One region of the Nonomuraea muscovyensis genome, then DNA from elsewhere that is predicted to be linked to it. Evidence: riboswitches for the same ligand, from Rfam matches in the RefSeq annotation. Region 1 holds a riboswitch; the other holds the start of a gene.

Region 1 (7,156 bases):
GCGAGGGGGCGATCGGCGTGCGGATCACCGCGAGCCGCGTCGTGCAGCCCGGCGGCAGGTCGGCGAGCAGGCAGGCCGCCCATTTCAGGTACGAGTCGGAGTCGGCGACAGCCAGCACCCTCACCCGGTGACTCCTGTCAGATGCGAGCGCAGCGCGGGAGCCGCCCTGCTGGTCCACCAGTCGTCCGGCACGTCGACCGGCTCCACCGCGACGCCGCGCGAGCCGAGGAGCACGCGCAGCGAGGTGATCGCGGTCGACGGCAGGCTGAGCACCCGCTGGCCCGGGTCCAGGCCGCGCAGCGTGAGCTCGGCCGGGGCGCCGCCCTCGTGCACGGTGATGCCGGGCCGCTCGCGGATCAGCGCCACGTCCACGGGGTCCTCGCGCCGGTGCGGGTAGTAGGCGAGCGGCTCCTCGCCGGCCAGGTTCGTGAGCCAGCGCAGGTAGCGGTCGCGGTGCACCAGGCCGTTGCGGACCAGCGCGGTGCCCAGCACCACGGTGCGCTCGGCCGGACCGGGCTCGGGCGGCTGGGCCCGCAACCAGGCGAAGTCATGGCGTACCAGGTCGACTCCGGCGCGGCGGACGCCCTCGTCCAGCTCCGCCGAGACCGGCAGCGCGGTGAAGACCGTGACGCGGCTCGCGCGCAGCCGGACGGCGGCGGCCAGCCCGAGCGCCGCGCGGGCGAACCCGGGCCGGGCGCGCGCCCTCAGCAGCGGCCGATACGGGCCCGCCGCGAGCAGTTCCAGCAACCGGATCGTGGCCAGCCCGTCGTCGACGACGACCAGGCGGCGCGGCCCGGCGGTCAGCCAGCGCAGCTGCACCCGGCCGGAGAACGCGTCACCGGCGGCGTCGAGCCTGCGCGGCAGGTGTTCGGCCGGCTCCGCCAGCTCCAGCCCTTCCGGGAGGGCCATGCGGCGCAGCTCCCGGCGCGTCGCCTTGAGCGCGCGCTGCCCGGCACGGGGCACGACGGCCGTCGCGGGGCCGAGGAGGCCGGCGTGGTGGGCCTCGACGGCGCACAGCATCTGGAGGGGAGACTCGACCCAGGCCGACGCCCGCTCGCGCACTCTGCTCCCTTCGCCGGTTCCCGGCTCAAGCCGGTGCGCCACAAGCTAACCCGGCCGCCTTACGCCTCCGGGAACGACGCGTGAACACTTCCTCCCGCCCGGGACGGAACCGGTCGCCCGGACGGGGGCCCGCCAGCCGAGGGGCAAATGGGGATATAGGTGTCTTTGGGGTAATGAGGGTCGATAGGATCCGTTGCCGTGAAAGATCTCGCATGGGGCATCGCGGCGACCGGCGGCATCGCGCGGACCGTGGGAGCGGTCATCGCGGCGGAGCCCGGGATGCGGGTCGCGGCCGTCGGCTCCCGTGACGTGACGCGGGCCAGGGAACTGGCCGGCGCCCTGGGGGCCGAGTCCGCCTACGGCTCCTACGCGGAGCTGTGCGCCGACCCCGCCGTGGACGCCGTCTACGTGGCCACCCCGCACGCCCAGCACCTGGAGGTGGCCGAGGCCGCCATCGCGAACGGCAAGGCCGTGCTGTGCGAGAAGCCGCTGGCCGCGTCGGTGGCCGACACCGAGCGGATGGTGCGCCTGGCCCGCGAGGCCGGGATCTTCCTGATGGAAGCGATGTGGATGCGCTTCAACCCGCTGATCCGGCGGGTGGCGACGGACCCGCGCTTCGGCGAGATCCGATCGGTGCACGCCTCGTTCGGCTTCTCCTCGCCGTACGACCCGGCGCACCGGCTGTGGGCACCGGAGCTGGGCGGCGGGGCACTGCTCGACCTGGGGATCTACCCGTTCGGGCTGGCGCAGTTGCTGCTCGGCCGGCCGGAGCGGCTGGCGATGACCGGTTCGCTGGCGCCGTCCGGGGTGGACGCGGAGGCGGCGGGGGTGCTGGTCTACCCCGGCGGGAGGCGGGCGCTGGTCGAGGTGTCGCTGCGCGGCGCCTTCCCCAACAGCGCGTACGTGGTGGGCACCGGGATGCGCGCCGACATCCAGGCGCCGTTCTGGGCGCCGGAGCGGCTGGTGCTCAGCGGGCCGTCGATGGAGCCCGAGATCCACGAGCTGGACCCGGCCGACAACGGCTACGCCGGAGAGGTGCGCGAGGTGCGCGAGGCCCTGGCCGAGGGCCGGACCGAGAGCGCCGTGATGCCCCTTGACGAAAGCGTTGCCATGGCCCGCCTCCTGGCCGACGCTCGTCAGCAAGTCTCCTGACTTGCGCTTTGCCCTATTGTAAACCGCTTGCCCCATGCATTACCTTATGGGGCATTCACGGCATACGTCCGGTTTCGGCCGGTTCGTAGCCGGCCCATCGCAAAGATCGATCACAGGACCCCCCTGTGACCGCTGAATCCGCCCTGCGCGGAACCGGGGACCCATGTCCTTTGGGGTGAATCGGCACGTCAGTGCCGAAGGGCAGCTTCCACGCCCGAACCCGTCAGCTAACCCGGTAAGCGGCATGGAAGCAAGGAGTATCCCCGCTCGATGGCCATCAACCGTCTTTACCGTGCCCGGAAGACCCCCCTCCTGCGCGCCGGTGCCGGCGTCACCCTCACCCTCACGGCCGCGTTCGGCCTGTCCTCCCCCGCCCTCGCCGACGTCCCCGAGCAGGCGCCGCGGGCCGCGTCGGCAGGGCACAAGCAGCAGGCCAACAAGATCAGCGTGACCGCCTCGCAGCTCCTGCAGCTGGCCCGAGCCCAGGTCGGCACCACGGAGAACGCCTACGGCGGCGGCACGAAGTTCCAGCAGTGGTACGCCGGCTCCCAGCGCGCCATGGAGACCGTCCGCCGCGACGGCGGCAGCCGCAGGGGCTACCTCAACGCCCCCTGGTGCGCGATGTTCGTCTCCTGGGTCGGCGAGAAGCTCGGCGCCCGCCCGCAGGTCGGCTGGGACGCCTGGACCGTGGCGCACGCCAGGTGGTTCGTGGCCAACAAGCGCTGGGGCAGCGCGCCCAAGCCCGGCGCCGTCGTCTTCTTCTCCTGGAGCGGCGGCAAGTCCCTGACCTCGATCAGGCACGTCGGCTTCGTGGTCAAGGACAACGGCAACGGCACCATCTCCACGATCGAGGGCAACACGGGCAACGGCCGGGTCGAGGAGCGCGTCCGGTCCAAGTCGGACGTCGTCGGCTACGGCTACCCCGAGTACGCCGGCTGACCGCGGACCCGACCCCCGCACGGCGAGTGCGCGCCCGGACCCTGGGCGCGCACTCGCCGTTTTCCAGCCTCCGGGCACCGCCCGGAAGACTGTCCGGCATGGGCACGAAACGTGCCGATAAGATGGGAGCGCTCCCAACTACCGCTTCACGGCGTTTCGTACCCTAAACCCGTTTCGCCACACACCAATCGCCTCTCAGGTAACGGTTCCGTTTCGGGACGTTGACGCCCGCACGCCGTGCGGGCACTCTTTGTGGGAGCGCTCCCAAAGACCCTCCCACTCGCCGCGGCAGGCCGCGGTGCACCTCCCACATCCACACCCAAGAGGGGTACGGAATGACGAACCACAAGCGCTTTGTTGTGACCGGCGTCGCGCTCACCGCGCTGGCGGCCGTCGCCGCGTGCAGCGGCGGCGGAGGCGACACGAAGACGGCCACCCAGAGCGGCTCCGCGGCCGAGCCGGTCACCATCAACGTGCACACCTTCGGCGGCGGCGAGAACTTCGGCTACGACGAGGCCGTCAAGAAGTGGAACGCCGAGCACCCGAACATCCAGATCAAGTACCAGAACCTGACCGACCGGTTCGAGGACGTGTACCTGCCGCAGCTTCTCCAGCGCCTCCAGGCGGGGGCGGGCGCCGGGGACGTCGTCGGCATCGACGAGGGCGCGATGGGCCTCATGGCCGCCCGCCCGCAGTTCTTCGCCGACCTGAGCCAGTACGGCCTCGACAGCCGCAAGGCCGACTTCCCCGCCTCCAAGTGGGAGGCCGGCCTCAACACCGACGGCAAGCTGTTCGCCCTGGGCACCGACATGGGCGGCATGACGATGTGCTACCGCAAGGACCTGTTCGAGAAGGCGGGCCTGCCCACCGACCGTGAAGAGGTCGGCAAGCTGTGGCCCGACTGGAACGCCTTCTTCGAGACCGGCAAGAAGTTCGAGGCCGCCAAGACCGGCGCCAAGTTCATGGACGGGCCCAACACGATCTACAACGTGATCCTGTTCCAGGAGGCCCCGAAGAACGGCAACCTGGCGTACTTCGACAAGAGCAACCAGCTCATCGTCGAGAAGAACCCGGCCGTCAAGACCTCCTTCGACTGGGTGCAGAAGTTCAGCCAGGCCGGGCTGACCGCCAAGCTGCAGGCGTGGAGCCCGGCGTGGGACAAGGCCATCAAGGGCGGCGGCTTCGCCACCATGGGCTGCCCGTCCTGGATGCTCGGCGTCATCGAGGGCAAGGCCGGCGAGTCCAACAAGGGCAACTGGGACGTCGCGGCCGTGCCGGGCGGCTCGGGCAACTGGGGCGGCTCCTGGCTCGCGGTGCCCAAGCAGAGCAAGCACCCCAAGGAGGCCGCCGAGGTCCTGAACTACCTCACCGGCAAGGACGGCCACGTTGCCGCCTTCAAGGAGGCCGGCGCCTTCCCCAGCTCGATCCCCGCGCAGCAGGACCCCGAGGTGTCGGGCCTGAAGAACGCCTACTTCAACGACGCGCCGACCGGCCAGATCTTCGCCGCCTCGGTCGCGAACCTGCAGCCGGTGTTCTTCGGCGAGAAGCACGCGCAGGTGAAGACCGCGGTCGAGAAGGTGCTGGAGGGCATGGACCAGGGCGCGGTCAAGTACGACGAGGCCTGGACGAAGTTCGTCGAGGCGGGCGTGAAGGCAGCGGGCTGACCCCCGCACTCCGGACGCGGTGGCGCCCGTCCCCCCTCCTCGGGCGCCACCCTTCCCCCACCCCGCTGGAAAGGTTTCCATGACTCTCCAACTCGCGCCGCCGCGGCAGGGGCCGCCCAGCCAGGCCCCGCCACCCGGGCGGTGGGGTCGCTTCGACCTCAAGGGCGTGCCGTACCTGCTGGTGTCGCCCTACTACGTGCTGTTCGCGATCTTCGGCGTCTTCCCCCTGGCCTACACGCTGTGGCTGTCCCTGCACGACTGGGAGCTCGCGGGCGACAAGACCTTCACCGGCCTGGACAACTACGTCAAGCTCGTCACCGACGCGTCCTTCTGGAACGCGGTGATCAACACGCTCGGCATGTTCGCCCTGGCCACGGTCCCGCAGTTGGTGCTGGCCCTGATGCTGGCCAACGCGCTGAACAAGCGGCTCAAGGGCAGGCTGCTGCTGCGCCTGGGCGTGCTGCTGCCGCTGGTGACCTCGGTGGTGGCCGTGGCGGTGATCTTCAGCCAGCTCTACAGCCGCGACTACGGGTTGTTCAACTGGATCCTGAGCTGGTTCGGCGTCGAGCCGATCGTCTGGCAGAACGAGAAGTGGTCGTCCTGGCTCGCGATCTCCACGATGGTCGACTGGCGCTGGACCGGCTACAACGCGATCATCCTGCTCGCCGCGATGCAGACCATCCCCCGCGACCTGTACGAGGCGGCCGCGCTCGACGGCGCCTCGGCCCGCAGGCAGTTCTGGCAGATCACGGTGCCGATGCTGCGGCCGACGCTGGTGTTCGTCGTCTTCATCTCCACCATCGGCGGGATGACGCTGTTCGCCGAGCCGGTCATGTTCGAGGGCAACCCGATGATGACGGGCGGCACCACCGGCCAGTACCAGACCGTGGCCATGTTCATCGTCAAGGAGGCCTTCCGCGACTTCGACATGGGCTACGCCGCGGCGGCCGCCTGGCTGCTGTTCGTGCTGATCCTGGTCGGCACGATGATCAACTACGGGTTCACCCGGCGCATCAGGGGGGCGCGATGAGGAACAAGCCCTGGGACGCGACACTGCTGACCAAGATCACGCTGGTGTTCGCACTGATCATGTCGGCGTTCCCGATCTACTACATGTTCATCATGGCGACCCGGACCAACGAGGACGCCGTCGAGACGCCCCCGCCGCTGCTGCCCGGCGGCCACCTCGGCGAGAACGTCGAGCGGCTGCTGGCCACCGAGGACGCCAACTTCGTGACCGGCCTGGTCAACTCGGCGATCGTGGCCACCACGGTGACGGTGTCGGTGGTGCTCATCTCGACCCTGGCCGGCTTCGCGTTCGCCAAGCTGCGCTTCCCCGGTTCCAAGCTGCTGCTCGGGCTGATCCTCGTCACGATGATGGTGCCGCTGCAGCAGATGGGCGTGGTGCCGCTGTACGAGCTGATGGTCACGCTCGGCTGGACCGGCCGGCTCCAGTCGGTGATCCTGCCCTTCCTGGTCAACGGGTTCGGCGTGTTCATGATGACGCAGTACACCTCCCAGGCGGTCCCCGACGAGCTCGTCGAGGCGGCCCGGGTCGACGGGGCGACCACCATGGGCATCTACCGGAGGATCGTCGTCCCGGCGCTCCGGCCGGGCATGGCGGTCCTCGCGCTGCTGGTGTTCATGCAGACCTGGAACGAGTTCATGTGGCCGCTGATCGTGCTGACCCCGGACAACCCGGTGGTCCAGACGTCCATCGCGGCGCTCAACTCCGCCCACGGCACCGACTACGTGATGCTGTTCACCGGCACCGCCGCCTCGGTCCTCCCCCTCTTCGTGGTTTTCGTGCTGTTCGGCCGGCAGATCGTCGGCGGCCTGATGGAAGGTGCGGTCAAGGCGTGACGACTCAACAGGAGCAGGCGAGCTCCCACCTCCGCTTCCCCGCGACGTTCGCGTGGGGCGCGGCCACCTCGGCGTACCAGGTCGAGGGGGCGGTGAACGAGGACGGCCGGGGCACGTCGATCTGGGACACCTTCACCCGGACGCCCGGCCGGGTGCTCGGCGGCGATCACGCGGACGTGGCCATCGACCACTACCACCGGTTCAGGGACGACGTCGCCGTCATGGCCGAGCTGGGCCTGACGGCCTACCGCTTCTCCGTCTCCTGGCCGCGTATCCAGCCCGACGGCTCGGGGACGTTCAACCTCAAGGGGCTCGACTTCTACAAGCGGCTCACCGACGAGCTGCGCGCGAACGGCATCGACCCCTGGCTGACGCTCTACCACTGGGACCTGCCGCAGGCGCTGGAGGACGCGGGAGGCTGGCCCAACCGCGACACCGCCTACCGGTTCGCCGACTACGCCCGGTGCGTGCACGAC
Region 2 (7,156 bases), on a different contig from region 1:
CAGCCGTTCGGCGCGGGCCGCCAGGGCGCGGGTGGCGGCGGCCAGGTCGTCCATGGCCACCCCCTCCGCCATGGGCACGAACACGTGCACGCCCTTGGCGCCGCTGGTCTTCACCGCGCCGGCCAGCCCGGCGTCGTCCAGCGCCTGGCGCACCAGCAGCGCCGCCCGTACGGCCAGGCCGAACGCCCCGTCGCCCGGCGGGTCGAGGTCGAGCACCAGGTGGGTGGCCCGGTCGCCCAGCACCAGCGCCGGGTGGAACTCGACGGCCCGCTGGTTGGCGAACCACAGCAGGGTGCGCCGGTCGTCGCACAACGCGTACGACACCTGCCGCTGCGACGCCTCCGCCCAGACGGACACCCTCCGGATCCACTGCGGCGCGTACGTGGGCAGGTTCTTCTGCATGAAGGGCGCCTGCCCCGGCCGTACGCGGATCACCGACAGGGCCCGGCCGCGCAGGACCGGCAGGATACGGTCGCGGACGGTGTCGAGGTAGTCGACCAGGTCCCGCTTGGTCGCCTCGGCCCCGTCGAACAGCGGCCCGTCGAGGTTGGTCAGCCTGACCCCGTCACGCGTCTCATCTGCGCTCACCTGCCCCACCATGCCCGCCGGACGCCTGGTCAGACAACAGGACGGCGCCGAAGAGTTGGATGTCGCGCCCTGCTCCAGCCCTGTGCACCAGGAGAGGCCAGCTCATACCGGTGGAGCGCGGAGGGGGCATGTCCCCACGATCGCCGTGGGCCGCCCGGTCGGCGGTGGGCCTGGTTTGGCGAGGTCCCACGGCGGTACGTCGTGGGGAAGGGGGGAACCATGAGGAAGATCATCACTGTCGGGCTCGGGACCCTGTCCGCCCTCTTCACGCTCACCCTGTTCGCCGGCTCCGCCCAGGCGGGCGGCTCCCAGGGCGAGGTGAGCGAACGGCAGTACCGGATCTTGCTGGCCCAGTGCCGCCACGCGGACGCCCCGGCCGTGCGGACCAGGTGCCGCGCCTCGGTCCGGGCCTCCTACCGCGTCGGCCGGGCCGACCCCACGCTGGACTGCCGCACCTACTCCGGCGTGACCGTGTGCGGCGTGCTGCCCCTCAGCGAGGCCGAACGCGCCTGCATCGACGACTCGGTCGCCGGGGGCCTGTCCTACCGCCGCGCCGAGGTGGAGTGCTACGTCCTCTGACGGGCCGCGGGGGGCGGCTACGTCCGCGCCGTGCAGGTGAGGCGGGGCTCGGGCTGGTAGACGGTGTGGAAGCGCTGCTTCCTGACGACCTTCCCGCCCTTCTTGAAGATCCGCCACACGTCGATGGCGAAGCCCGGCACGCCCTCCATCGGCAGGCAGTCGGGCCCGGAGTCCTTCATCTTGCGGAAGTCCTTGACGTTGTAGCGGCCCGAGCTCTCCGACTCGATGTCCCACCGCTTGGTGCTCCAGAACTGCACGGTGATCGACGTGTTGGTGTACGACGTCTTGATCAGCACCCCGTACGGCGAGTCGTTGCGCCAGCGGAAGTCCGGCTGCGGGAAGGAGACCGTCGACTCGCGGCCCGCTGGATAGCGGGAGATGTAGAACTGGTGCGGCGTGTGCTGCACGTCCTGGAACCCGCCGAAGAACACCGCGTTGAACATCGTGGTCGCGAACTGTGACACGCCGCCGCCGACGTCGTTGACGAACCGGCCGTTCATGATCATCGGTGCTTCGACGAAGCCGCGCGCCCGGTCACGCCTGCCCACCAGGCCGTTCAGCGAGAACGTCTGGCCCGGCAGGACCAGGTGACCGTCGACGATCTCGGCGATCCGGTGGATGTTCGTCACCCGCGGCGCGCAGCACGGGTGTTGGGTGGTGTAGGAGCCGACCTTCTCCTTCACGCCGAGCCGCCTGGCCTTGGCGGTGGTCAGGTCGGGCTGGGCCTCGACGATCGGGACCCGCACCGCGCGCTCGCCGCCGGTGAGGGCGGCGGCGACGGCCTTGGCCAGCCCGTCGGGGTCGATGTCACGGCCGGCGCGGTGCGGCACGACCCTCGGCCGGCCCCCGGCGATCCGGAAGGCCGCGTTCCTGGGGCGCCGGTCCTCCTCGACGAGCGTGTCACGCAGGCCGTCCACCAGCTCGGCGGCGTCGAACGAGGGCCGCATGTCGCCGCGCCCGTCGGGGACGAACCGCAGGTGGGCGGCGAGCTGGGCGGGCGACAGGGTCGCCCGCCTGTCCCCGGCCGACAGCGTCAGCGGCGCGGCCACCGCGGTGCGCGCGGTGGAGCCGGCGATCTCCTTCACCTTCGCGGCCGGCACCGACGGGGGCGTCGTGCGGACCGGCAGCGTGACCTCGTCGCGCCGGGCGAGGAACGCCTCGCGGATCGCCCGCGCGGCCTCCTTCCGGTCGAGGGCGCGACCGGCCTTGGGCAGCGTCACCTTTGGCTCCAGGCCGCGGTAGGCGATGGCGCCCTCCTGCGGCTTCCGGTCGACCCGCTTGGCGAGGGCGGCGATCCGCTCGCCCAGCAGCTCGTCGTCCACCTCGACGACGGGTGGGACGGTGCGGGTGCCGAAGAGCGAGCGCGCGATGCCGGCCGGAGTGGTGTGGCCGTCCATGGCGCGGGCCACCGTGGTGCCCGCGTCGAGCGTCACGCCGAGGTCCTTGGGCTTCATGGTGACGGTGCGGCCGGCGACCTCGACCTTCAGCGGGCCCGGCCGGCCGAACTCCTCCTCCAGCCTGGCCCGCGCGGCCTCGGGGGAGAGGCCGCCGATGTCGACGCCGCCCGCGTCGGTGCTGGGCGGCACCTCTCCGGCCAGGGCCAGCGTGGGCATGCCGTACGCCAGCAGGAGCAGGGCGAGGACGGCGGCGATCGACGCGGCGACGCGGCCTCGGGTGGTGCTGAGGATGCGCTTCATCGTGGGGGCGACCTCGCTCGGGGAGTCGGACGTCCGGCCAGTGTGCCACGGCGCCGATCAGGTCCCGGGCCTCTTTACCGAACGGGGGGACAGCATCTCGAAACCACTTTCGCCAGGGGAGGTAGGTAAAAACTTCAGCGCTAAACCCCAGGTGGAGCGGGGGGTTCACAGGTGCGGACCCGGACTCCGCTTGCACCGCTCTATACGCTTCGCTTACGTTTGAGGACATCGAGGCACACGTCCGGCATGTCAGTACCTCCGCCGCGTGATGCCCTAGCCAAACGCCGAGACCGCGTTCGCGCCGCCTGCATGATCGATGCGCAGGGGACGACGCGGCCGCCGAATCCGCGACAGATCGCGGAACCGGGGACCCAATCTCTCATGGGGTGAATCGGCACGCCCGCCACAGGCGGCGGCGTGCCGTAGGGCACTTCCAGGCCCGAATCCGTCAGCTAACCCGGTAGGCGGCATGGAAGCAAGGAGTAAACCCCAGTATGACCAAGCGTGACCTCTCCCGTGCCATCGTGCCCGCGAACCTCCCGCGGTTCGTCATCGGTCTGACCGTGGCGGCAGGCGCCGCCTTCGGTGCTGTCCCGGCCATGACCATCGCGCAGCCGGCCCAGGCGCAGGTAGGCATGCCGGCGGACACCGCCCCGCAGGCGCAGGAGCAGCCCCGGGCCGCCGCCGCGGCCTACCAGAAGCCGCTGAGCGCCGACGCCCTGCTGAGGGTGGCGGAGTCGCAGGTGGGCGTCAAGGAGAACGCCGCCGGCGGCGGCACCCCGTTCCACAGCTGGTACATGTCCTCCCAGCGGGCCGCCGAGACCGTCGCCCGCGACGGCGGCAACGTCCGCGCCTACGCCAACGCGCCGTGGTGCGCGATGTTCGTCTCGTGGGTCGGCGAGAAGGCCGGCGCCCGCCCCTCCGTCGGCTGGGACGCCTACACCGTGACCTACGCCAAGTGGTTCAAGGCCAACAAGCGCTGGGGCACCACGCCGAAGCCGGGCGCCGTCGTCTTCTTCGACTGGGACGGCAGCAGGAACCTGAGCGCGATCGACCACGTCGGCCTGGTCAAGAAGGACAACGGCGACGGGACGATCAGCACCGTCGAGGGCAACACCGGCAACGGCAAGGTCGAGCGCCGGGTGCGGCCCGTCTCGCAGGTGGCCGGCTATGGCTACCCGGTCCTGCAGGGCTGATCCCCCTCCCGGCCTCCCCCGGGCCGCAGGCGGGTTGACATCTCCCTTGGATAGCTCCACTATCTAGGTTATCTAGATAGTGGAGCTATCCGTTTTGGAGTCGTCATGCAGGTTCCCCTCGTCCTCCTGGCCGCCCTGCTCGTGTTCCGCGGCCTGGGGGCGCTCGGCGTCAGCCGGTTCGCCTCGTGGTCCGTCAGCGCCGCCCACGCGCTGGCCGTCATGCTCCTCATGACCGCCTCGGCGCACTTCGTCCCCGAGAGCGTCACGGTCATGCCCAACCACGCCGACCTCGTCCGGATGGTGCCGCCGTTCGTGCCGTTCCCCGCCGCCATGGTGTACCTGACCGGCGTGCTGGAAGTGCTCGGCGCGGCGGGCCTGGTCATGGCGGGCACCCGCCGGCTCGCCGGCCTCGGCCTGGCCGTGATGTTCGTGCTGCTGCTGCCCGCCAACGTCCACGCGGCCCTGGCGGGCACGCCGTTCAACGGCGGCGAGGCCACCCCGCTGTGGCTGCGCGTCCCCGAGCAGGTCCTCTACATCGCCGTCGCCCTCTGGAGCGCCACCCGCGGCGCCCGGCCCGCCCGCGACGAGGCCGGCACGCGGTCCGCGGGGGAGACGCTCAGCCGACGATGACCCGCTCCTCGGGAAGCTGGTAGCGGCGCGTCCGGTCCTTCAGCGCCAGCGCGGTCCCCAGCGTCAGCGGTCCCGTCCTGCCGATGAACATGAGCACCACGAGCAGCACGTGACCGACCGGTCCGACGCTGGCGGTGATGCCGGTGGACAGCCCCACGGTGCCGAACGCCGAGACCACCTCGAACAGAACCTGGTCCAGCCCGTGCGGCGTGAGCACCAACAGCAGGTAGGTGGCGACCGCCACCAGGGCCACGCTCAGCAGCGCGATGGAGATGGCCTGGCGCTGCGCGGCCTGGGGCAGGCGGCGGTGGCCGATGTTCACATCCGACTCGCCGCGCATCTCCGCCCAGATGACGAACGCCAGCAGCCCGAACGTGGTGACCTTGATGCCGCCGGCGGTGCCCGCGCTGCCGCCGCCGACGAACATCAGCAGGTCGGTCACCAGCCAGCTCGACGGGTACATGTCGGCGATGTTCAGGCTGTTGAAACCGCCCGAGCGCGGCATGACGGCGGTGAAGAACGCCGCCAGCACCTTGCCCGAGTCGTCGAGCGCCCCCAGCGTCCTGGGATTGCGCCACTCGGTGACCAGGAACACCAGCGTGCCGACCACCAGCAGGAGCGCCGTGACGCCCAGGGTGATCCGGGTCAGCACCGACCAGTGGCTCGGCCGCCGCCACGACCTGAACAGCTCGAACATCACCGGGAAGCCCAGCCCGCCCACGATCACCGCCCCGGCGATCGGCAGGCAGATCCACGGGTCGGTGACGAATCTCATCAGGCTGTCGGACCACAGCGCGAACCCCGCGTTGTTGAACGCCGACACCGCGTGGAAGGCCCCCAGGTACACGGCCCGGACGAACGGCTCGTCGTACCCGAGCAGGAACCGCCCGGTGAGCACGCCCGCGGTGATCACCTCGCAGACCAGGGTGAACAGCGCGACGTTGCGCACCACGCGGCGCAGGTCGCTCATGGCCAGCGTCTTCGTCTCGGCCTGGGCGAACATCCTGGCGCGCAGCCCGAGCCGGCCGGAGATCAGCAGCGTGAAGAGCGTCGCCAGCGTCATGATCCCGAGCCCGCCGACCTGCATCAGCCCCATGATCACCAGCTCGCCGAAGACCGACCAGTGGGTCTCGGTGTCCACGACCACCAGGCCGGTCACGCAGACCGCCGACGTGGCGGTGAACAGCGCGTTCACCCATCCGGCCGACACACCCGAGACTGTGGCGATCGGCAGGGTCAGCAGCGCCGTGCCCACCAGCACCACGAACCCGAAGCCGGTGGTGATCACCTGCGCGGGGTGCTGGAAACGCTGGAGCAACGATGACGCGACCGTCACGAACTTCTCCTGATCGCGGGAGATGGTGCGAGGAAACGGGCCGGCCGGGTGTCCCGGCGGGCTGCGGGCCCTACCGTAACAGGAGCCTTGACAAGGCCCGCGCGTGCGGGCCGCCCCGAGCCGCCCCGCGCGCATACCGGGCCGCACCGGGGTAGGAGCGGGCCATGCGTGTACGCCCCACCCCGAAGGTCGCCGTGCCGGTGATGCACCACCGCTGGGCCAACATCACCTTCCTGCACTGGCGCTACCCCGCCGAGACCCTGCGCGCCATGGTGCCCGGCGGCCTGGAGGTGGAGACGTTCGACGGGAGCGCCTGGGTGGGCATGACCCCGTTCCTGATGGACGACGTCCGGCCGCCGGGCGTGCCGGCCCTGCCCTGGCTGTCGCGCTTCCCCGAGACGAACGTGCGCACCTACGTCCGCGACGGCCGGGGCCGCAGCGGCATCTGGTTCTTCTCCCTGGACGCCGGACGGCTCACGGCGGCGCTGGGCGGCCGGGCCGGCTACTGGCTGCCGTACTTCTGGTCGGACATGTCGGTGCACATCGACGGCACGCGGTGGTGGTACCGGAGCCGCCGCCACCTGTCCGGCCGGCCGGGGGCACGCGGCGACGTCCGGGTCGAGGTCGGCGCGGAGCTGACCGGGCCTGCCCGCGACGACCTGGCGAGTTTCCTGACCGACCGCTACCGGCTCTTCACCGTGGTCGCGGGCCGGCTCGCCGCGGCCGAGGTGGAGCACGCCCCCTGGCCCCTGCACGAGGCCCGGCTCTGCGGGCTGGACCAGACCCTGCTGCACGCCGCCGGTCTGCCCGCGCCCGGCGCGGACCCGGTCGTGCACGCCTCGCCGGGGGTGGACGTGCGCGTCGGATGGTGGAGCCGGTAGATGGTGGGCGAGAGCACCGCCTACCAGGTGCCCGCCCTGCTGCTGCCGGGGCGCGGGCCCCGATCGGCGGCATTCCCCAAATCAGGTACTCGATCAAGGTGACGAGCGTCCACAACGGCGCCGTGAACCGCAACAAGATGCCGGCGAGCTGTTCCGCCGGCGTCGGCGGCACCTGCTCGATCTCCCGGTCGTTCTCCGTCCAGCGCACCATCCAGCTCAACCTCGGTGTCAAGAAGCGCTACAACGTCA

What was found. A riboswitch is a leader RNA that binds a small molecule or an ion and turns the genes downstream of it on or off. The one in region 1 is predicted to bind cyclic di-AMP.
Region 2: another riboswitch for cyclic di-AMP. It lies ahead of FHU36_RS32875 (CHAP domain-containing protein); the one in region 1 lies ahead of FHU36_RS00075 (CHAP domain-containing protein).

The regions. Positions count from the first base shown of each region.
Region 1 covers NZ_JACHJB010000001.1:15,353-22,508, forward strand. Annotated here, with positions in the region: gene FHU36_RS00060 (DUF6716 putative glycosyltransferase) at 1-124, opposite strand, end outside; gene FHU36_RS00065 (hypothetical protein) at 121-1,062, opposite strand; gene FHU36_RS46150 (Gfo/Idh/MocA family protein) at 1,261-2,214, shown strand; cyclic di-AMP (ydaO/yuaA leader) riboswitch at 2,335-2,471, shown strand; gene FHU36_RS00075 (CHAP domain-containing protein) at 2,485-3,153, shown strand; gene FHU36_RS00080 (ABC transporter substrate-binding protein) at 3,489-4,817, shown strand; gene FHU36_RS00085 (carbohydrate ABC transporter permease) at 4,897-5,847, shown strand; gene FHU36_RS00090 (carbohydrate ABC transporter permease) at 5,844-6,680, shown strand; gene FHU36_RS00095 (GH1 family beta-glucosidase) at 6,677-7,156, shown strand, end outside.
Region 2 covers NZ_JACHJB010000003.1:274,595-281,750, forward strand. Annotated here, with positions in the region: gene FHU36_RS32860 (DNA polymerase domain-containing protein) at 1-588, opposite strand, end outside; gene FHU36_RS32865 (hypothetical protein) at 808-1,167, shown strand; gene FHU36_RS32870 (VanW family protein) at 1,185-2,864, opposite strand; cyclic di-AMP (ydaO/yuaA leader) riboswitch at 3,192-3,346, shown strand; gene FHU36_RS32875 (CHAP domain-containing protein) at 3,359-4,060, shown strand; gene FHU36_RS32880 (DoxX family protein) at 4,166-4,690, shown strand; gene FHU36_RS32885 (TrkH family potassium uptake protein) at 4,677-6,161, opposite strand; gene FHU36_RS32890 (YqjF family protein) at 6,191-6,907, shown strand; gene FHU36_RS32895 (hypothetical protein) at 7,030-7,156, shown strand, end outside.